One region of the Micromonospora halotolerans genome, then DNA from elsewhere that is predicted to be linked to it. Evidence: riboswitches for the same ligand, from Rfam matches in the RefSeq annotation. Region 1 holds a riboswitch; each other region holds the start of a gene.

Region 1 (5,387 bases):
ACCGCGTACGTCTGACCGGCCGAGGCGCGGGCGCCGTGGTCGGAGATGTACATGGTGTCCGGCGTGCCGTTCGGGCGCAGCCCGAGGTCGTTGACCAGCGGGGCGGTCGCGCTCGGCGCGGTGTGCAGGATCACCGCGGACGAGCCGCGCAGCGGACAGGGGGCGGCCGGCGGCACGGGGTCGGGGACGCCCGGCGGCTGCTGGTTGCAGCCGTAGAAGGCCGGCTGGTTGGCGGCGAAGTCCGGGTCGATGGTGACCAGGCCGGTGTGCGCGTTCCCGGTGGACCGGAACGGCGCCTTCATCAGGTCGAAGTAGTGCGACCAGTCCCAGTAGGGGCCCGGGTCCCAGTGCATCCCGGCCACGGTTCCGGCGACCGTGCCGGGGACGTTGTCGTGGCCGATGATGTGCTGCCGGTCCAGCGGGATCTGGAAGCGCAGCGCCAGGTGGCGGACCAGCTTGGCGGAGGCCCGGTACATCGCCTCGGTGTACCAGGTGCCGTGCCCGGCGAAGCCCTCGTGCTCGATGCCGATGGACTTGGCGTTGACGTACCAGTTGCCCGCCTGCCAGCCGACGTCCTTGGCCTTGATGTGCTGGGCGACGTAGCCGTCCACCGAGCGCAGCGTGTAGTGCCAGCCGAGGTAGGTCGGGTCCTTCACCAGGTTCACGCTCGGGCCGAAGTAGCCCTCGGTGTCGTGGATGACGATGTACTCGAGCTTCTGCTGTGCAGGCCGGTTGCCGATGTCGTGGTTGCCGTAGTCCCAGGTCTTGGTCTTGGGGATGTAATACTCCTCGTACGGCGCGGGGATCCACTCGCAGGCGAGCCGCACCGGGCACTCCAGGCCGTCCGGCCGCTCGGCCCGGCGCAGCCCGAGCCGGTGCAGCCCGGACTGGTCCGGCTTCACCGCGGTGGCGGCCAGGGTCACCCGCTGGCCGTCGTCGGTGGTCCGGGCCGCGCCCAGGCCGAGCTGGTCGTAGACCTCGTCGGCGAAGGCCGCCGCCGCGTCCTCGGTGTCCGCGCCGGAGTAGCGGGCCACCGCGCCGTACCAGGCCGCCGGGTCGGTGGCGGCGCCGACCGGCGAGCCCAACTGCTTCTGGTACGAGGCGAGCAGCGCCGCCCCGCCCCGGATGTTCGCGGCCGCGTCCGTGCGCAGCGTCTCCTCGGCGAGGCCGGTGAGCGCCGCGGCGGCGTCGAGCGTCTGCAGGGACGCCTGCGGCAGCACGTCCTCCGCAGGTGCGGCCGCGGTGGCCGGGTTGAGGGTGAGCGGCCGCGAGTCGTCGCCCCGCGGGTCCTCGTCCTCGCTGACGTGGCCGCTGGCCGGCGTCGCGAGGACGTGCTGGGCGTCGGTGAGGTGCATCGGGCCGTAGCCGCCGCTGGTGCTCGGCTGGCCCGGGTGGGTGTCCCAGCGCGACTCCAGGTACGAGACGCCGAGCAGGACGCTCTGCGGCACGCCGTACTCCGTCGCGGCGGCGGCGTACTGATCCTGGCGGTCGCTGGCGGGTTGGGCGGTGAGCGGTTGGGCTGCCACCGGGCCGGTCGCCACGAGTGCGGTGGCAGCCGCGACGGCTGCTGCCAGCAGCATCCGTCTGCCCGACGGCGGGGGTGAGAGGTGCATCGAACCTCCAGACAGGGATGGGGGTCACTGCGTCCTCACCCTCACCCCGCGCACCCTCCGGGTCAATACCTTTCCGCCAAGTAATCTCGTGTGAAGAAATCCTTCATTCCGGGCAGGTAGGCCGTACGGAGTGTCACGGCGTCCTGGGTTGCGGAACGATAACGACGCTCTCTACTCTGGTCAATCGTCGGCCGCGAGCTTCACCGTCCAACCCGGGTGGTGACGGTCCGACACCGCCGAGTCGCCTCCGGGCGAGCCGGGGACCCAGGTAACTGGGGTGAATCCGCAGTCACTGCGGTAGGGCGCCTCCCTTCCCGCCCGAACCCGTCAGCTAACCCGGTAGGCGGCCAGGAAGAAGGAGTACGGAAGCCCGGTGGCACACCATGCCCCGCGGCCACCGTCGGTCCGGTCGTTCGACCGATCGACGGCTGCGCCGCGTTCCCGCTGGTCCCGTTGCACCACCGCCCTCGCCGCCCTGGTCGGCGCGGCCGTCGTCCTGACCGGCGGCGCCACGGCGGCACACGCCGAACCGTCGGTCACCGAGATCGAGCGCCAGATCGACCAGGACTGGAACAAGCTCGAACCGGTCATCGAACAGGTCAACGCCACGCGCGAGCAGCTCGCCGCCAAGCGGAAGCAGGCCGCCGCGCTGGGCAAGCAGATCGCCCCGCTCCAGGCCCGGGTGGACGCCGCCCTCGGCCAGGTGGGTGGGCTCGCCGCCGACGCCTACAAGGGCGACAACAACCTCTCCACCGTCAACGCGCTGCTGGGCAGCCGGTCGCCGAGCGAGCTGGTCGACGGCCTCGCCCTGCTCGACCGGTTCGCGAACCGCCAGCAGGAGCAGGTGCGGACCGTCGCCGAGCTGCGCGACCAGCTCGCCGCCAAGAAGCAGCCGCTGGACGAGATGATCACCGAGCTGTCGCGCACCGAGGCCCAGCTCGCGGCCAAGAAGAAGCAGATCGACGCCGAGATCGTCAAGCTCCAGAAGCTGCGCCTCAAGGTCTACGGCAACGGCGGCGGCGGTCCGCTGCGCCCGGCGCCCTGCCCTGCCGGCTACCCCGGTGGCCCGGCCGGCGTCGCGGTCAAGTTCGCCTGCGCCCAGATCGGCAAGATCTACGTCTGGGGCGCCGCCGGCCCGGACCACTACGACTGCTCGGGCCTCACCATGGCGGCGTGGGCCAAGGCCGGCGTCTCGCTGCCGCACAACGCCCGGCAGCAGCACGACGTGACCAGGCGGGTGAGCCGGAGCGAGTTGCGCGCCGGTGACCTCGTCTTCTACTACAGCGACCTGCACCACGTCGGCATGTACGTCGGTGACGGCTGGGTGGTGCACGCCTCCCAGTCCGGCAAGCCGATCACGATGAAGCGCGTCGACGACGGCCAGATCAACAGCTACGGCCGCCCGGGCTGACCGGTCCGCAGGGGCTCCCGCGCCGCGGGGGCCCCTGCGCCGCTCCGGCCTGCCGGTCGGTCAGCGGGTCGGCCAGGTGCGCCAGCTCTGCCAGGAGCGGCTCGGGGTCGGGCCGCGCTGACCCTGGTAGCGCGAGCCGTACACCGCCGAGCCGTACGGGTGCTCGGCCGGCGAGGAGAGCCGGAAGATGCAGAGCTGGCCGATCTTCATGCCCGGCCAGAGCGTGATCGGCAGGTTCGCCACGTTGGACAGCTCCAGCGTGACGTGACCGGAGAAGCCCGGGTCGATGAAGCCGGCGGTCGAGTGGGTGAGCAGGCCGAGCCGGCCCAGCGAGCTCTTGCCCTCCAGGCGCCCGGCGAGCTGGTCGCCCAGCGAGATCACCTCCAGCGTGGAGGCGAGCACGAACTCCCCCGGGTGCAGCACGAACGGCTGGCCCTCGGGCACCTCCACCATCGAGGTGAGATCGTCCTGCTGCACGGACGGGTCGATGTGCGTGTAGAGATGGTTGTTGAAGACCCGGAACAACCGGTCCAGACGGACGTCGATGCTGGACGGCTGCACCAGCGTGGGCTCGAAGGGCTCCAGCGCGAGCGTGCCCGCCTTGATCTCGGAGACCAGGTCGCGGTCGGAGAGCAGCATCGGAACACCATAGCGACCGGTACGGGTGACCTGCGTGTCGGACTACATCTTCGTACACCTGTTCGATAGAATGTCCGCATGGCTTCCTGGTCCGAATTCGCCGCCGACGAGCCTCGACTCGCCGACGAGATCCGCCTCCTGTTGCAGCAGTACGGGCCGGGTTTCGGCTACCTCGCCACGGTCCGCGCCGACGGCGGCCCGCGCGTGCACCCGGTCTCCCCGGTCATCACCGACGACGGGCTCTGGTGCTTCGTCATCGACTCGCCCAAGCGTCGCGACCTCGAACGCGACGGCCGCTACGCGCTGCACTCCTTCCCGCCGGAGGAGAGCGACGACGAGGCCTACGTGGCCGGCCGGGCCATCCCGGTGACCGACCCGGCGACCGTCGCCCGGGTGGCCCGGATCGGCCGCGCCGCGCCGCAGGGCGACTGGCGGCTGTTCGAGTTCACCGTCGACGCGGCGATGCTGACCCGGCGCGACCAGGTGGCCAGCCCCGGCACCGGCCGGCCCGAGGTGCGCGTCTGGCTCGACCCGGGGGCCAACGCCCCGGCCCGGCGTGACCCGCTCGCCCCGGAAGGCCGGCGCGGCCGGCACGGCTTCGACACCCGCCGCTCGGCGGCCTGACCCCGTACCCGGTGGGTTCCGGCCCGAACAGAGGCGGCGCCGGCCCGTCCGAGGACGGGACCGGCGCCGGCGCGTGGTGCGCGGCGGTCAGGCCGCGCGGTAGGCGTTCCAGGCGGTCAGCATGCGGCTCGCCTGACCAGCGGTGAACTGGTACATGCACGAGTCGTAGGTGTAGTCCATGAAGTTGGTGATCGGGTCCTTGCCGGTGCCGGTGCAGGTGTCGCGACCGGTCGGGCACTCGTAGGCCGGCGAGGCCTCGGCCGGGGTGTCGGAGACGCTGTCACCCGAGCCGGAGCACCCACCCTGGAAGGTGTGGTAGAGGTTCAGCCAGTGGCCGATCTCGTGGGTGCCGGTGTCGCCCTGGTTGTAGTTGGTCGCGGTGCCACCCGGCAGCGACTCGCTCAGCACGACCACGCCGTCCATGCTGTTGAGCTTGCGCTGCGGGAAGGTGGCCCAGCCGAGCAGGTCGTCACTGAGCTCGCCCAGGTAGATGTTGAGCATGTTCTTGCCACCCTCGCGCAGCGAGGTCTTCATCGAGCGCTCGGCGGAGGAGCCCTCGACGATCGGGTACCAGGCGGCGTTGGTGACGTGGTGCACCTTGGTCAGCTGGAAGCTGAAGGCGGTGGCGGCGCCACCGGTACCACCGCTGTACGCCGTGTTCAACACGGCGATCTGCTGGGTCACCATCGAGTCCGGGATGTTGCCGCCGGCCCGGGTGCTGTCCCGCTGAATGACGTGGACGACGACGGGGATGGTCACCGTGGCCAGCGGGGTGGCCCCGGCGCCGGCGCGGAAGTTCGCCCGCTCACGCAGCGCCGCGGTGAGGTCGGCGTCGCGCTCGCGGACCTGCTTGGCGGTCAGCGCGTTCGGGTCCAGCTTGGCGTGTCCGCCCTTCTTGACCCGGGCGTCGGAGTGAACATCGGCCGGCTCGGCGCAGGAGCCGGACGGGGCGGCCGAGAAGGCCGAAGCTGCGGGGACGACGCCTACGGCGGCGGTGCTGAGCAGCAGCGCGAGGGTCGTCGACGCGACGCCGGCGGTACGCCGGGTCAGCAGGTTGGGACGAAGTCCCATGGGCCCACCTCTTTCTGCGGGCGCGACAG
Region 2 (5,387 bases), 2.0 Mb from region 1:
CTGCGCGAGCCCGAGTTCCTCCCGACGGTGGCCGCGGCCACCAGCGCGCCCGTGGTCTTCTGCCCCACGCTGAAGACCATGGACGAGGCGCTGGTGCCGAGCCTGCGGGCGGCCTTCTACGTCAACCACGGCGCGAAGAACAGCCACTGCATCCGCTTCGCGCAGCTCACCCACGTGCAGCTGCACCACGGCGACAGCGACAAGGCGCCCAGCGCCAACCCGGTCTCGGCGATCTTCGACAAGATCTTCGTGGCCGGGCCGGCGGCCATCGAGCGGTACGCCCGGGCCGGCGTGGAGATCCCCGCCGAGAAGTTCGTCGTGGTGGGCCGGCCCCAGGTGGAGGCGATCGAGGTACGCCGGGAGCCGGTCACCGGGCTCGCCCACCCGACCGTGCTGTACACCCCCACCTGGACCGGGCACCACGCCGACGCCGACTACTGCTCGCTGCCGGTGGCCGAGACGCTGATCCGCCGGCTGCTCGACCGGGGGGCCACGGTGATCCTGCGGGCGCACCCGTACACCACCCAGAACCCGGCCTCGGCCCGGCAGTTGGCCCGCCTCACCGAGCTGCTCGCCGCCGACCGGGCCCGGACCGGGCGGGCGCACCTGTGGGGCGCGGCGGCCGCCCGCGAGCTGACCCTGACCGAGTGCGTCAACCGGGCCGACGCCCTGGTCTCGGACGTCTCCGGGGTGATCTCCGACTGGCTCTACTCGGGCAAGCCATACGCGGTCACCGACATGGGCGTCGACGGGGACGACTTCGTCGCGCGGTTCCCGCTGGCCGGCTCCGGCTACGTGCTGCGCCGGGACATGTCCAACGTGGACGAGGTGCTGACCGGGCTGCTGGACACCGACCCGAAGGCGGCGGCGCGCTGGGCCACCCGGGCCCGCTACCTGGGCGACTTCCCGGCCGAGTCGTACGCCGAGGTCTTCCTCGACGCCGCCCGCCGGCAGCTCGCGCCGGTCCCGACCGCGCCCGCCCCGCGCGACGGCTCCCCGGTCCCCTCCCCCGCCGCCTGACCCGACGGTCAGAGGTACGCGTCGAGCAGGGCGAGCACCGCCGCGGGGTCCTCGACGTGCGCGTTGTGGCCCAGGCCGGGCAGGGTGGCGACCGGGACGCCCAGTTCCTTGAGCTGCGCGTCGGTCACCATCGGGTCCTGCTCCCCGCGGGCCAGCAGCACGGGGACGTCGACGGCGGCGAGCAGCGCCGGCAGCCGGGGCTCCCCCACCGCGAAGGCGGCCGGATCCATGGCCAGCCGCCACCGGCCGTCCTCCCGGCGCAACCCCGCCTCCACCACGGGGTGGTCGGGGGCGAACAGCCCGGCCAGCCCGGAGACCCGCAGGTAGCGGCGGGCCGCCTCGTCCCGGGTGGCGAACCAGGTCACCGGACGGGCGGCCAGCTCGCTGGTCTTCTCCAGGTCGGCCGGGGACCAGACGGCCTTGATGCCGAGCCCGACCACCGCGTCGACCGGCAGCCGCCGCGACCGCGCGGCCAGCGCCAGCGCCACCACCCCGCCGAGCGAGTGGCCGAGCAGCACGAGCCGGTCCCGGGGGCCGAGCCGCTCGGCCACCGGGCCGAACCCCTCGACCACCCGCCGGGCCAGGGCCTCGAAGGAGTATTCCGGCAGCGGAGACGACCAGCCGTGCCCGGCCAGGTCGGGGGCGAGCCAGCGCCCCGCCCAGTGGCGCTCCAGCAGCGGCGCCCACGGCAGCCACACCTCACCGGTGGCGCCCATGCCGTGCAGCAGCAGCTGGCGGGTACCCGTCGTGTCGCCCATAGGGCGCAGTGTGCCACCGGACGGACACGACGCGCGAGAGCGGCCGGCACGACGACGTCGGGCACCGGCTCGGTGGAGCCGGTGCCCGACGGGGAAGGGTGCGATCAGGCGGAGTAGCCGCGGGTGGCCGCCCAGTTCGCCAGGTCGATGGTGCTGACCCAGTACGCGGGCAGCGCCGGGTTCGCCGAGTCGGCGATCCGGACGGTCCGGCCGTCGTTCTTGTAGCCGACCACGGCGATGTAGTGGCCGCCCGGGAACGAGTGCCAGCCGCCGTCGGTGTCGGTGGCGTCGCCGGCCACGTTGACCACCACGCCCCGGCCATCGGTGATCGCCTTGACCACGTCCGCCTGGAGCTGGTCCATCTCGGCCGGGCTCGCCGAGCCGCCGAACATGTGGGTCCGGTACGGGTTGCCCTTGACCATCTGGTTCAGGCCGCGGGTGGTGTCCTCGGCCGAGTTGGTGCCGCTCTCGGTGGTGCCGAGCGGGCCGGCCATCGCTTCCTGGGTGGTCTCGACGCCGCTCGCGCTGAGCGCGTTCCGCACCGCGGCCGGGCCGCAGTTCCAGTACTGGGTCTGCGCCTGGTACTCGTAGTCGAGGACCTTGGTCGACGGCGGCTTCGGCTTCGCCTTCCGGGTGGTGTCCGGGTCGGTGGTGGCCTTGGCGGCGGCCTTCGCGACCAACGGCGACGCGCTCGGCGAGGCGGACGGCGACGGGATGGCGACCCGGGCCTCGCCCCGGCTGGCGACCTCACCGAGCCGCGAGCCCAGCTCGGCGACCGCGGCGGTGTTCTCCCGGTGGACCGGGGCCTCGTCGGCGGCGGTGAGGGCGGCGCCGGCGCCGCCGGCCAGCACGAGCGCGGCGGCCGAGCCGGCGATGATCTGGTACGGGCGCTCGGTCACGAGACGCCGCAGCTGACGCTTCAGGTGATGCTTCACGGGTTCCTCCACGGGAGCGTGCGCGGCACACACCGGCCCCACGCGCGGAGGAGCTCACGCGCGCTGGCGGGGCGGCGGGTCGCCGCGGAAGGGGAGCGCCCGGGGGCCGGGCGGTCGGGGGGTGGCCGGGTCAGGTCGCCGTCAGGCGAGCGCCGGCACCACGATGCCGTGGAGGCGGGGGGACGAGCGGGGGGTGGTGAGCACGAGGAATGGCACTCCTTCCGTGACCGCCGACCGGGTTAGCTGACGGATTCGGGCGGGAAGTACGCCCTACCGCGAGCCGTGGCCCGCGGATTCACCCCGGTGTTGCTGTGGGTCCCCGGTTCGTGTGAGCACGATTAGGCGGGTCGGCGCGGCGTCGCCTCTTGCGATCGGAAACCGCTCCGGACGCGCCGACACTACCGGTGGGCACTCCTGCTGCCAAGCGCTCCCACCTGCGTAAACCTCGTGCACGACTACGGATACCGGAGCAGTCGTCACTCACTTCACTCAATGGGACGAGCAGTTACGGCGGCACCGCACGGCGGAAAGCGGACATTCGGTGGCGACCGGCGCGGAATTGCGGTCGTCGATCGGCCGCTCTGTCCTCGATGACCGTTTCCGGGATGCCCGTGATCGGGCTCACCACATTTCGGATAACAATTCGGTCGACGTCGCTCCGCCCGGGGCGGCACCGGTCGGGCCCGGCGTGCCGCCGTCCCGGGCGGTGTCCTCGCGAGTGGGTCCGGGTCAGCCGGCACGGGCGGGGCGCCAGCGGGCGCCGGGCACCGCGGCCGGCACCGGGACCGGGAGCCGGGTCGTCGCCGCGTCGTCACGGCCCTCCACCGCCGCGACCGGGTCCTCGGCACGGCCGGGACGGAGCGCGGTGGCCGCCGCGTAGGACTCGGCGGACAGGGTCCGCGCCGCCTCGGCCGCCAGCTCGGCGTCCCGCCAGGCCCGCCGCTCCCGCTCCGCGGCCGCCGCCCAGGCCGCCCGGCGGCTCTCGCGTACCGCTCGGGCCAGGACGATCTCCTGCTCGGCCGGGTGCCGGCGCGGGTCCCACCCGTTGCGGTGGGCCAGCACGTCGGCGAGCTGCCGCGCGCTCAGGTCGCCCCGCCAGTGCGCGGTCATCGCCGCGTGGTGCAGCCAGCGCTCCCGGGCCGCGTACTCGGCCGGGGTGCGCGGGGTGTGCGGCGCGGGCAGGGCCGCCGCGGGGGCCAGGCGGCGGGCGGCGGCCTCGGCCTCGTCGTACGCCCGCCAGGCCCGGTCGGCCTCGTCCTGGGCGGTGAGCCACTGCTCCCGGCGCCGCCGGGCGGTCTGCGCGGCGCCGGCGGCGGCCACCGCCACCTCGTCGGCGTAGCGGCGCAGGTCGGCCCGGCGGGCGGCCGCCTCCACGGCCGGGTCGGGGGCCGGATCGGAAGCGCCGTCCCGCTCCGGGCGGGCGACCAGCACGGCGAGCAGGCCGAGGGCGAGCAGGAGCAGGGCCGACCAGATGGCGGCGGCCTCGGGCACCTCGGTGAGGAAATGGTAGAGAACGGTCTGCGGCATGGTCGGCACCTCACGGGAGAGAACGTGGTGGAGAGGTGTCCGCACGACCGCGCAGGGCGGCGGGCGCGGCGGCAACGGGTGCCGCCGGGCCGCCCGGCGGGCGGGTGCGGGGGTGAGGTTCGGTGCGTGCGGCGGGCGCGGGCCGTCGGCCCGCGGGCGGGGTCAGCGGGCGGGCGGCGCCCGGGAGCCGACGGTGGCCGGGACCAGCCCGGCGAGGGCGAGCGACCGGTCCGCCGCGCGGGTCACGGCCCCGGGCGTCGCCGCCGGCCGGGGCTGACCCGCCGGCAGGGCCGGCGCGTCGACGGCTTGGCCCCGGACGTCCTGCCCGGTGCCGGGGGTGGCGGGGTCGGCTGCGGCCCGGAGCTGCCCGGCGGCGTCGGCGCGCAGGGACAGACCCTCGGCGGAGGCCACCACGGTGGCCGCCACCGGTGCGGTCGCGGGCCCGCCGAGCGGCAACGTGGCCGCGCCGAACGAGCAGGCGACGAGCACGGCCAGCGTGGCCAGCGTCCGGGCGGTCCAGCGCGCCACCCACCACACGGGACAGGTGAGCGCGATCGGCAGCACGGGTACAAACTACCGCCGATGACGCCACATCGCACCGTCGCGCGGGCGTGTCGCGGTGCCGCACCGGGCACTCGGCACCGGCCACGGTGGACAGGCGGCGGGTGCGAGAACCGGGCCGGCGGACGTGCCCGGCTCAGCCCGGGTCGCGCCGTCCGGCGTACTCGACGGGTCTGGTCGGGGTGCCGGGGGCCGCGCGCGGCGCGGGGATCCGCGGCGCCGGCGCCCGGCGGGCCCGGCGCGGCGGGCCGAGGCGGCGCATCAGGGGCATCTCCACCCACCGGTGCAGGGCGGCGGCGAGCAGGAGGTTGACCAGCAGGAAGGCGAGCACCGCGAGCGGGCCCGACCAGCCGCCCAGGCCCGTGCCCCAGTCGCCGGTGAGCCGCAGCACGGTCCTCATGACCAGCACGTGGACCAGGTAGAAGGCAAAGGAGACCTCGCCGAGCCAGACCATCGCGCGGGACCGCCACGGCGTGGGCCGGCCCCGCACGTCGGCGTCCGCCGCCGCCGTGATGACCAGCAGGTAGGCCGCCGCGAGCAGGGCCGCCCAGAACTCGGCGCGGATCCACAGCGCGGCCACCACCCA
Region 3 (5,387 bases), 1.7 Mb from region 1:
GTGGTGGGCGACCCGGCGCAGACCGCCTGGACCGGCGACCCGCAGGAGCTGGCCCGGGCCCGGGACCAGGCGCTGGGCCGGCGCCGCCGCCACCGGTACGAGCTGACCACCAACTACCGCAACTCGGCGGAGATCTTCGCCGTGGCGGCCGCGGAGATCCACCGCGTACACCCGGATCTGGCGCTGCCCACCGCGGTCCGTTCCACCGGCGTGGCCCCCGTCGAGCGGACGGTGCCCGCCGCCGACCTGCCCGACGCCACCGCGGCGGCGGCGCGCGCGCTGCTCGCGGAGGTCGAGGGCACGGTGGGCGTGATCACGCCGGTGCCGCGCCGGGACGAGGTGGCCGGGTGGCTGGGCGACCTGGGCGGCCGGCTCCAGGTGGTGACCAGCCTCCAGGCCAAGGGCATGGAGTACGACGGGGTGGTGCTGGTGGCCCCGAGCGAGATCCGGGCCGATCCGGGGTCGGGGGTCCGGACCCTGTACGTGGCGCTCTCCCGGGCCACCCAGCGGCTCACCACGCTCGACCCGGTCGGGTGACGACGGCGCCTCGTCCGGCGTTCACTTGCACACATAGCGATGTGAGCATAGATTGAGCCCGGCCGGGGCGGCGGACGAGAGGGTGTGGGCGTGGGCGCAGGTCATGACCACAGCGGCGCGGTGGCCAACGCGGCGCAGCGTCACCGTGGTCGGCTCTGGGGCGCCTTCGCGCTGCTCACCGCCCTGATGGTGGTCGAGGCGGTGGCCGCCTTCGCGACCGGATCGCTGGCCCTGCTCTCCGACGCCGGGCACATGTTCACCGACGTCCTCGGCATCGGCATGGCGCTCGCCGCGATCACCGCCACCCGGCACGCCGACACCGACCCGCAGCGCACCTTCGGGCTCTACCGGCTGGAGGTGCTGGCCGCGCTGGCCAACGCGGTGCTGCTCGGCGCCGTGGCCGTCTACGTCCTGGTCGAGGCGGTACGCCGGTTCGGCGAGCCGCCGGAGGTGCTCGCCGGGCCGATGCTCGCCGTGGCGGTGCTCGGCCTGCTCGCCAACATCGGCGCGTTCGCGCTGCTGCGCGCCGGCGCCGAGGAGAGCATCAACCTGCGCGGGGCGTACCTGGAGGTGCTGGGCGACCTGCTCGGCTCGCTCGGCGTGATCGGCGCCGCCCTGGTCATCGCGATAACCGACTGGTGGTGGGCCGACCCGCTGGTCGCCGTGGCGATCGGGCTGTTCATCCTGCCCCGCACCTGGCGGCTCGGCCGGGCCGCGGTCCGGATCCTGGTGCAGGCCGCCCCGGAGCACCTCCAGGTGACCGCCGTGCACGACCGGCTGGCCGCCGTGCCCGGCGTCGCCGAGGTGCACGACCTGCACGTCTGGACGCTCACCTCGGGCATGGAGGTGGCGTCGGCGCACCTGACCATGGCCCCCGGCGCCGAGGTCGGCGAGGTGCTGACGGCCGCCCGTACCGCCCTGCACGAGGACTTCTCCATCGATCACGCCACGTTGCAGATCGAACCCGGAGCGTCTCCCGGCGCGTGCGGCGCAGTCGAGTGGTAATTAGGGCAATCTTAAATCCAAGTGGTTATTGTGCACCTATGCCGGTTTTGTCCGGGACACCGGCTCCCACCAGCAGAGCCGCCCCGGCACAGCGCCGGTAGGCTCGACCGCGGCCCCCGCCGGGCGGCGCCCAGCGGCGCCCGCGGTGGCCAGCGCCTAATCGCCCGCACGGGCGAGCCGGGGAACCACGTTCGTGGGGTGCATCCGCGTCAGCGGTAGGGATCTTCCGTCCCGAACCCGTCAGCTAACCCGGTCGGCGGTTGACGGAAGGACACGTGAATGCCCCCAGTGGCACCTGTACGACGGACGGCCGCCCGGTTGGCGGCCCTGCTCGTCGCGACGCTCGCCCTCGGCGTCGTGACCGCGCCGGTCTCCCCCGCCTCGGCGACCACGGCCGCTTCCCCGACCGGCCTGCTCGCCGCCGCGCCCGGCGACGACGAGGGCGGCACCCCCGCGCTGCGCGCCCAGCTCGACGCGGCCAGCAAGGGCTGGCTGGACGCACGCACCGCGCTGAACCGCTCGGTGACCCGGCAGCAGCAACTCACCGCCCAGCTCAAGACCGTCAACGCCGAGCTGACCGTGCGCGGCGCGAAGGTCGGCGAGATCGCCGGGGTGGCGTACCGGTCCGGGCGGCTGGGCACGGCCGCGGCGCTGCTCGGCAGCACCAGCCCGGAGGGCTTCATGGACCGCGCCGCGGCCCTGGAGCAGGTGGCCGCGCACGAGGACCGGGCGCTCCGCGACCTCCTCGACACCAGGGACAAGGCGACCCGCACGCAGACCGCGCTCACCGGCGAGATCCAGGAGCAGCGCAAGCAGGTCGCGGTGATGGCCAAGCGCAAGCAGCAGGCCGAACGCGCCCTGGAGGTGGCGAACAACCGGGCGTCCAGCAGCGGCGGCGGCAGCGTGCAGGGCACCTCCTCGGCCAACGCCAAGCCGGCCAAGCGGAACGCCGACGGCTCCTGGCCGTCGGAGTCGTGCAGCGTCGACGACCCGACCCCGGCCGACGGCTGCATCACCCCGCGTACGCTGCACGCGCTCCAGCAGGCCAAGGCGGCGGGCTTCACCCGCTACGTCTCCTGCCACCGGCCCAGCGGCTCGGGCGAGCACCCGAAGGGGCGGGCCTGCGACTTCGCCGCGCAGAAGAGCGGCTTCGGCGGCGTGGCCACCGGCGGCGACAAGACGTACGGCAACAACCTCGCGGCCTACTTCATCCGCAACGCCGACGCGCTCGCCGTGCTCTACGTGATCTGGTTCAAACAGATCTGGCTGCCCAGCAGCGGCTGGAAGTCGTACAGCGGGGGCAACGGCGACCCGTCCAGCGACCACACCAACCACGTGCACCTGTCGGTGTACTGATCCGCGCTCCGGCACCCGGCCTACGCGCCACGACGTAGGCCGGGTGTCGCCGCGCGGCCCACGACGCGGCGCCCGCCACGGCCGAGCATCGGGGGCATGACTCGACTCTCCCCCGCCGGGCGCAAGGCCCTGCTCATCCTGCACCTGGTCACCTCGCTGGGGTGGCTCGGCGCCGACCTGGTGCTGCTGGCCCTCGGCGTGGCCGGGCTGCGCGGGGCCGACCCCGAGGTGGTCTACCCGGCCGCCGCGCTGCTGGTCACCTGGCTGTTCGCCCCGCTGAGCGTGCTCGTCTGGCTGGTCGGGCTCGCCAGCGCGCTGCTCACCCCGTGGGGGCTGCTGCGCTGGCGCTGGGTGCTGGTGAAGTTCGCCGTCACCACCGTGGTGCTCACGCTGGTGCTGCTCCTGCTCACCCCGCGGGTCCGGCACCTCGGTGAGCTGGCCGGAGCGGCCGACGACCACCTGCGCGTCGACCTGGTGGTCGCCCCCACCGTCTCCAGCACGCTGCTGCTCGTCGTGACGGTGCTGTCCACCTACAAGCCGTGGGGGCGGCTCCGGCCGGCGCGCCCGACGGTCCGGCGACCGGTGTCCGCCGGGCGCCGCGGCTGAGCCGCGCCGCCGCCGGTGGCCGGGTCAGGACGCCTGCCCCTCCAGGGTGGCGCCGAGCCGGCTGGCCAGGCCGAGGTGGGCCGCACGGGCCTGCCGGAAGGCGTAGCCGAACAGCGGCGCCGGCGCGGAGAGGGTGATCTCCACGTCGATGCGCACCACCCCGTCCGGCTCGTCGCGCAGCCGGGTGTGGTTGCGCACCGTGGTGGCCGGCTGCTGCCGCGCCACCGTCACGACCTCGTCCTCGTTGGCGACCAGCACGTCCGCCTGGTAGGTGACCGGGAAGTGCAGCGGGCCGAGCGCCAGCCGGTCGGTGATCGCGTAGCTGGCCAGCGCCCCGGGACGGGCCGGCAGTTGACGGACCCGGACGATCAGCGGATGCAGCTCACCCTGCCGACTCAGGTCGCCGAGCAGAGCCACCGCGTGGGCCCTCGTGCACCGGGCCTGCACGGTGTAGCTGAAGCTGTCGCTGCTGAGCAAGCGGCACCCCCTCGCCGTCGTGGATTCGCACGATCGTCCCGTACCGGAGCCGGGCTGGCAACGGGTCGAAGGTCCCGGCTGGCGGTAGGTCGGCGAGCGGGACTCGATCAGCGAGGGGTGAGGTCGATCAGGCGCCGGGAAGCACCTGGGGGGTGCTGTCGGCGAACCAGGGCTCGGGCGCGCCGAAGAGGCCGAGCAGGCCGGTCACCCAGAGCTGCCGGTGCACGAAGCGGCTCGGCTCGGTGACCACCAGCTTGACGCCGCTGACCTCGCAGGTCTGGAAGCCGGCGACCATGGCGCTGATGCCGACGGAGTCGATGAAGGTGACGAGCCGCATGTTGAGCTCGATCCGCGAGGGCCGGCCCTTGGCGAGCACCTCGGCGATCGCTTCCCGCACCTCGTACGCGGTGTCGACGTCGATCTCCCCTCGCGGGGCGATCTGGACCACACCACCCGGCAGCACCGACTTCACGATCGACAGGCTCACGCGAGCACCTCCACTCGCCCGTACGGGCGCCTCATCAGTACGCGGGCCGCGACCGAGAGTATTCCTCCGACGGCCTCGGTCGCCACCCCTCGGGATGAGCAATTCGCGTACTGGGCACACCTGGGCATCCCAATCCGGACCTTCGGGCTCCTGTTTCCCCGCGGCGCGGGGTCCCAACCGGTCGATCGGCCGGGGTAGGCCCGGCCGATCCGCCGACCCAGGGTAGCGGGCGGGCGCACGCCCGGGTGGCACCCGCCCCCGGCGCGTCCGCGTGGTTCGTCCGGTCCCGCGCCGATCGGCGCGACCCGGCCCACCCCGGTGGGTTTGCGCCGGCTCCGCTGGGGGCACTGGCCCCGGTGAGCGAACCGTCACGCGCCGGATGACACCCGGAGTCCGATCTGGCCGCCGGACTTCGGCACCCCGAGGAGGTAACACCATGTTCGGATCCACCCTGCTGGACCGCCGCAGCAAGCCCGAGCGGGTCGCCGACCAGGCGTGGCAGCACCTGCTCTCCGCCGCCGGCTCCGCCGGGGACAGCGTGCGGGACGCCGCCCGGTCGGCCCGCCGCAACTCCTCCGGCCTCGCCGACGACGCCACCGACCTGGTCGGCTCGGCCGCCGAGGAGGCCCGCCGCAGGGCCACCCTCGCCTTCGACGCGCTCGCCGGCCGTCGGCCGGCGCTGCCCTGGACGCTGCTCATCGCCGCGGCCCTGGCCGGCGCGGCGATCGGCTGGGCCGCCGGCACCGCCGCGCGGGCCGCCGGCAGCCGGGAGCGGGACGTCGACGAGATCGAGTTCGTCGACGTCGACCGCCCCAACTCCCCCGCCGGCCTGGACGGCTGAGCCCCGGACGCGACGGTGGCCGCCCCCGGGGACGGGGGCGGCCACGCGCTGTTCCCGGTCCGGTCAGCGGGCGGTGCA
Region 4 (5,387 bases), 3.0 Mb from region 1:
GGCGCGGCCGGCCGGGTGGCCTCGTCCCACAGCCGGCGCGCGCTCAGGCGTACCCCCGGGTCGGGGGTGGGGGTGACCGCGAGCGCGGTCGACCCGCCGGCCGCGACGGCGGCCTGCTGCTCCTCGACCGCGCGGGCGCGGCTGCCCGGCGTGGTGCGTTCGGCGGCGACCAGCTCGCGGACCGCGGGCGCCACCTCCTGGGCGAAGAGCTGCACGGCGCGCGGCTCGTCGCTGCCGAGGATGAACGTGGCGACGCCGTGGTCCAGGGCGAGCCCGGCCAGTTCCTCGACCCACTGCTCCGGCGGGCCGTCCAGGAAGCCGCCGGAGGACCGGGCGAAGGTGCCGGTGACGTTGAGCAGCCGGCGCACCGCGCCGGGCTCCCGCCCGGCCTCCGCGGCGGCCTCGTCGATCAGCGCGTTCAGCGCCGGCAGCTCCGCCGCCCCCTTCGGCAGGTACGCCAGCGACGGCAGCCAGCCGTCCGCCAGGCGGCCGACCAGCCGCAGCATCCGCGGCTTGTACGCGCCGACCCAGACCCGCACGGGGTGGGCCGGGGCCGGCCCGCGCTTCGCCCCGACCACCCGGTAGTGCTCGCCCTCGACCCGGACCATGCCGCGCCGCTCGGTGTCCCAGACCTCGCGGATCACCCGGATCGCCTCGTCGAGGGCGTCCACGGCCGCGCCCGGGGAGAGCCGCCGGCCCCCGACCGCCTCGATCGCCTCCCAGAAGGCGCCGGCGCCGAGCCCCAGCTCCACCCGGCCGCCGGTGAGCAGGTCCAGGCTGGCCACGCTGCGGGCCAGCACCACCGGCTGGCGCAGCGGCAGGTTGAGCACGTTGCCCGCGAGGGTGATGCGACTGGTGGCCGCGGCCACGAAGGACATCAGCGTCCACGTGTCCAGGAACCCGGGCTGGTACGGGTGGTCCTGGAAGGTCACCAGGTCCAGGCCGGCCTGCTCGCACAGCTTGGCTCGCGCCACCACCTGCTCCGGCCGCCCGGCGCTCGGGGTGAGGAAGCCGCCGAAGGCCAGCTCGTGTCCGTGGTCGCTCATGCCTCGCCGCCTCGTGCCGATCTTGCGCGAACCTGCCCACGGTAGCCCCCCGTGTTGCCCGGCGGCCGGGGAACCCACCGGCTCCGGGGTCCACGACGCCCGGCGCGGCCACTCGCCACGGTGGACCCGGCGCCGCTCGGCGTCCTCTTCGGCCGGAACGCGAGAAAACTGCTGTGAGCTGGGAAAATTCGCCCACGGCCGCGCCGCTACGACAGATTCGACGGTTCCGCAAGCCGACGGACGGGGTCGTCGCTCGGCCGGGTGAAGAACTTCACAAGAAGTGGGCGTTCGGGACAAACCGTTCCTAACGTCGAGTCCGTTCGCGATCGCGGACACCACGGGCCGGCAACGCCTAATCCCGCCGCCGGCCCGGTGGTACCTGAACTCGGGCGGGAGCGGGGGACCCATACGTTCCTCGGTGCACGACACCTCGGGGTGAAGCCGCCTGCGGCGGCCGGGCTCCTCGGCCCGAACCCGACAGCTCACCTCGTCGGCGTGGAGGAAACCCACATGGCAACTGAACACGTCGCCCGTCATCGACGAGTCGCGCAGCGTCGCACCGCCGTCGGGGCGCTCGTCGTCGGCGCCGCCACCGGCGCCGCCGCCCTCCTCGGTCCGGCCGCACCGGCCAGCGCCGCCGGCGTCAACTGGGACGCCGTCGCCCAGTGCGAGTCCGGCGGCAACTGGCACATCAACACCGGCAACGGCTACTACGGCGGGCTCCAGTTCACCCGGAGCACCTGGAACGGCTACGGCGGCCAGAGGTACGCCAGCCGGGCCGACCTGGCCAGCCGCGGCGAGCAGATCGCCATCGCCGAGAAGGTCCTCGACGGACAGGGCATCGGCGCCTGGCCGGTGTGCGGCAAGAAGGGTGGCTCGACCAAGAGGTACTCGGCCAGCGACTCGGGCTCGAAGAAGGCCGCGACGAAGAAGGCCGCGACGAAGAAGGCCACGACGAAGAAGGCCACGACGAAGAAGGCCACCTCGGAGCGGTCGTCGCGGGGCGACCGGCCGGCCGCCCACGGCGAGCGGCGCACCACGCCGAGCACCGGCGGCGCCGGCAGTTACCTCGTCCGGCCCGGAGACACCCTCTCCGAGATCGCCGACGCGAAGGACGTCGCCGGCGGTTGGCGCGCCCTCTACGAGCGCAACAGGGGCGTGGTCGGCCACGACCCGGGTCTGATCTTCCCGGGCCAGAAGCTGCGCCTGCGCTGAGCCCCACCGGACCCGGCCCGCGCGGGCCGGTCCACCGCACCACGAACGCCCGGCCGGGGTTTCCCGGCCGGGCGTTCCACGCCGGGGCCGGTTGCTATCGTCACGGTGCTCGGAAAGACGTGAAGAAAGCGCGGATATGACCAACGACTCGTTCTCCGCGGCCGCGAGCCTCGACGAGCTGCTGACCAGGACGCAACAGGCGCTCTCCGCGATGCGGTCCCGGGCCGTAGAGCACGCCGACGGCGCGCCGGCCCAGCTGCTCCGCGCCGAGGGCGATGCGGCCGGCGGCCGGGTTCGCGCCGTCGCCGTCCAGGGTGGCCGGCTGGAGTCCCTCACCGTCGACCCGGAGCTGGCCGGGGAGCCCCTGGAGACCCTGTGCGGGCACCTCGTGGTGGCCGTGAACGCCGCGCTCACCGAGCTGGACGCGCGGGTCGGCGCCTCGGCCCGGGCGGACGTGGACGCCCTCGCCGCTCGGCTCGGCGGCCTGCCGGAGCAGTCCGCGCGGGACATGGAGCGGTTCAGCCGGGCCATGGAGGGCGTCGCGGCCCGGATCCGCCGCGACGGCGCAGCCGGCCCCCGCGCGACCCACCCGGTCTGACCGCGGTCGCGATCGACCGGCCACGTCCCGCGGGCGGAGACGACGAAGCGGCCGGCCGTCGGGAGGACGACGGCCGGCCGCTCCGGTGGCTCAGCTCAGGGTGAGCGAGGTGTCGTCGACGACGAAGGAGGTCTGCAGGGAGCTGTCCTCCACGCCGCTGAACGAGATGGTGGCGGTGGTGCCGGCCAGCGACGAGACGTCGAAGGACCGCTGCACGTAGCCGGTGGCCCGGTTGAGGTTGGAGTAGGTGGCCAGCGTGGTGCTGCCCGCCTTCACGGTCAGCTTGTCGTAGGCGGTGGTCGTGGTCGACTCCGCGCTGTCGATGTGCAGCCAGAAGCTCAACGTCGCCCGGCAGCCGGCGGGGATCGACACCGACTGGGTGAGGGTGTCGGTGTGCGTCGAGCCGTAGCCGTCGAGCCAGGCCTTGTACGAGCCGCCGTGCGCCGCCTGGCCGGTGTCGTTCGTGATGACGCCGGAGCTGGCGCTCCAGCTCACGTTGCCCGACTCGAAGCCGGGGTTGGCCAGCTTCTGGCCGGTGCAGCTGCCCGACGGCGGGGTGGTCGTGGCGGTCGGCGTCGGGGTGCTGCCCGTGCACGTCGCCTCACCGGTCTGCGCCGGCACGCTGATCGCGTTCCAGGCGGCCTTGACCGCGTTGAACTCGGTGCAGCTGGTCGGGTAGAGGTTCTTCGCGGCCTGCAGCGTCCAGACCCGGTACTTCAGGTACGACGAGGACGAGGTCTTCAGCAGCATCGCGTTGTACATGATCTTCATGGCCTTCTGGATGCCCAGGCCGGTGACGCTGCTGCCGTTGCAGGTGGAGCTGGCCGGCTGGCCGTTGGTCGGGCTGCTGCCGTTGGCCAGCAGGTAGAACCAGTGGTTGCCGGGGCCCGCCGCGGCGTGCACCTCGGTGCCCGGGATGCTGCTGGAGTAGCAGTTCGGGTCGCCGAGCGCCGACGGGTTGTACATGTTGCGGATCGGGCCGCTGCCCACCAGGTTGACCTTCTCGCCGACCAGGAAGTCGGGAGCGTCGTAGCTGGACGGCTCGTTGGCGAACCACTCGGTGGCCGCGCCGAAGGTGTCGGCGACGAACTCCTGCGTGCCGCCCCCGGAGATGCCGCCCGGCGTGTGGTCGTCGATGCCGTGGCCGATCTCGTGGGCCACCACGTCGAGCGAGCCGATCCACTGGCCCGAGGTGTTCTTGCCGATCTGGACCTGGCTGCCGTCGTAGTAGGCGTTCTGGTCGTTCAGGCCCACCCGGATCGGCCAGTAGCCGCCGCTGCCGTTGGCGCCGTTGCGGCCCAGCCACTGCGCGAGCATCTTGTGCTCGGTCTGCGCGGCGAACAGCGCGTCGACGCAGCCGGTCTCCTTGTTGGTGGCGGTGCCGTTGCCCCAGACGTCGTCGGAGCCGCTGAACGTCGTGTTGTTCGCGGCGTCCTGGCAGCTCAGGTTGGTGACGGTCGGGTCCTTCATGGAGTACGTGCCGCCCGACTGCGTGGTGTTCAAGGTCAGCGGGTTGGGCCCGTTCCACGCCCCGGTGCCGGTGCCGTGCACGACGTGCTCCTGCGTGCGCAGCACCGCGCCGGTGACGGCGTCGACGTCGACCGTGAGCCGGCTCGGGCCCTCGGCGCCGGTGCCCCGCACCGTGGTCTCCCAGGCCAGCGCCGGCCGGGCGCCGAGGGTGTAGACGACCAGGTTGGTGCCCTCGACGGTGCTGACCGTCTTGAGCTGGGCGCGCGCGGTCTTCGTCGCGGCTGCCGAGGTCAGCTTCGGCGTGGTGGCGAGGCTGCCGATGGCCTGCTGCTGGGCGACGGAGGCGTACTTCAGGTTGCCGGCCGTGTCGGTGGCCAGCACGAAGTCACCGCCGACCACCGGCAGGCCCTTGTAGGTGCGCTCGTAGGGCACGTACTGGGTGCCCTCGGAGGAGATGACCGCCTTCTGCACGAACGCGTCGTCCGAGCTGGCGTGGAGGTAGGCGGGCCGGCCGGCGACCAGCGCGCGCGCCGAGTCGGCGGCGATCGCGCGGGCCTGGGCGGCGTCGGGTGCGGCGGGGCCGGGCGGCGCGGCCTGGACGGCCGCGGCGGTGCCGGCGGCGAGCAGACCGGCCGCCGCCGCGCCGGAGAGCGCGACGAGGCGAGGTGAGAGCTTCAAGGGGGTTCGCTCCTGTTCCTAGGCGCGCCGCACGGAGCCCGGTGGGGACGGGCGGCGCGGTGTGGTGAGGCGGGGTGACGGCCGTTCTCCGAGGCTGCCGGCGTGGCCCCGGTTCGACAGATCGACCGTCGTGAGTCGCCGGGTCGGCGACTCGCTGGGGGCACAATCACACGGGCCCGGGCCGGGATCAATGGGTGACCCGGGCAACCGACGCCGGGCGGTCGCCGCTCCGTCGCCGGAATTCAGGAAGCCATGATCTTCAATAGCCCCTGATCAGGCCGAATGTTCTCGGTGGCGCACGGGGCCTATCCGCTCTGCACCTATTGCCGCTGTGCGCACAAGGCGCACATTGACCCCTGACTATGTGCTGCGGTCGACCC

The links. A riboswitch is a leader RNA that binds a small molecule or an ion and turns the genes downstream of it on or off. The one in region 1 is predicted to bind cyclic di-AMP.
Region 2: linked by a shared signal. The riboswitch ahead of RMN56_RS01675 (C39 family peptidase) and the one ahead of RMN56_RS11190 (C40 family peptidase) in region 1 are both predicted to bind cyclic di-AMP.
Region 3: linked by a shared signal. The riboswitch ahead of RMN56_RS19270 (coiled-coil domain-containing protein) and the one ahead of RMN56_RS11190 (C40 family peptidase) in region 1 are both predicted to bind cyclic di-AMP.
Region 4: linked by a shared signal. The riboswitch ahead of RMN56_RS25240 (transglycosylase family protein) and the one ahead of RMN56_RS11190 (C40 family peptidase) in region 1 are both predicted to bind cyclic di-AMP.

What each region holds. Positions count from the first base shown of each region.
Region 1 is NZ_CP134876.1:2,362,980-2,368,366, reverse strand. Features, by position in the region: gene RMN56_RS11195 (N-acetylmuramoyl-L-alanine amidase) at 1-1,580, opposite strand, end outside; cyclic di-AMP (ydaO/yuaA leader) riboswitch at 1,838-1,973, shown strand; gene RMN56_RS11190 (C40 family peptidase) at 1,987-3,024, shown strand; gene dcd (dCTP deaminase) at 3,085-3,663, opposite strand; gene RMN56_RS11180 (pyridoxamine 5'-phosphate oxidase family protein) at 3,742-4,287, shown strand; gene RMN56_RS11175 (zinc metalloprotease) at 4,375-5,358, opposite strand.
Region 2 is NZ_CP134876.1:360,195-365,581, forward strand. Features, by position in the region: gene RMN56_RS01665 (CDP-glycerol glycerophosphotransferase family protein) at 1-1,020, shown strand, start outside; gene RMN56_RS01670 (alpha/beta fold hydrolase) at 1,029-1,778, opposite strand; gene RMN56_RS01675 (C39 family peptidase) at 1,883-2,725, opposite strand; cyclic di-AMP (ydaO/yuaA leader) riboswitch at 2,927-3,068, opposite strand; gene RMN56_RS01680 (hypothetical protein) at 3,443-4,240, opposite strand; gene RMN56_RS01685 (hypothetical protein) at 4,403-4,804, opposite strand; gene RMN56_RS01690 (acyltransferase family protein) at 4,938-5,387, opposite strand, start outside.
Region 3 is NZ_CP134876.1:4,043,211-4,048,597, reverse strand. Features, by position in the region: gene RMN56_RS19280 (HelD family protein) at 1-537, shown strand, start outside; gene RMN56_RS19275 (cation diffusion facilitator family transporter) at 628-1,542, shown strand; cyclic di-AMP (ydaO/yuaA leader) riboswitch at 1,686-1,816, shown strand; gene RMN56_RS19270 (coiled-coil domain-containing protein) at 1,822-2,898, shown strand; gene RMN56_RS19265 (hypothetical protein) at 2,995-3,504, shown strand; gene RMN56_RS19260 (SRPBCC family protein) at 3,529-3,981, opposite strand; gene RMN56_RS19255 (STAS domain-containing protein) at 4,109-4,468, opposite strand; gene RMN56_RS19250 (hypothetical protein) at 4,905-5,309, shown strand; gene RMN56_RS19245 (cellulose binding domain-containing protein) at 5,373-5,387, opposite strand, start outside.
Region 4 is NZ_CP134876.1:5,363,802-5,369,188, forward strand. Features, by position in the region: gene RMN56_RS25235 (LLM class flavin-dependent oxidoreductase) at 1-1,046, opposite strand, end outside; cyclic di-AMP (ydaO/yuaA leader) riboswitch at 1,396-1,551, shown strand; gene RMN56_RS25240 (transglycosylase family protein) at 1,557-2,261, shown strand; gene RMN56_RS25245 (YbaB/EbfC family nucleoid-associated protein) at 2,398-2,859, shown strand; gene RMN56_RS25250 (M4 family metallopeptidase) at 2,950-5,007, opposite strand.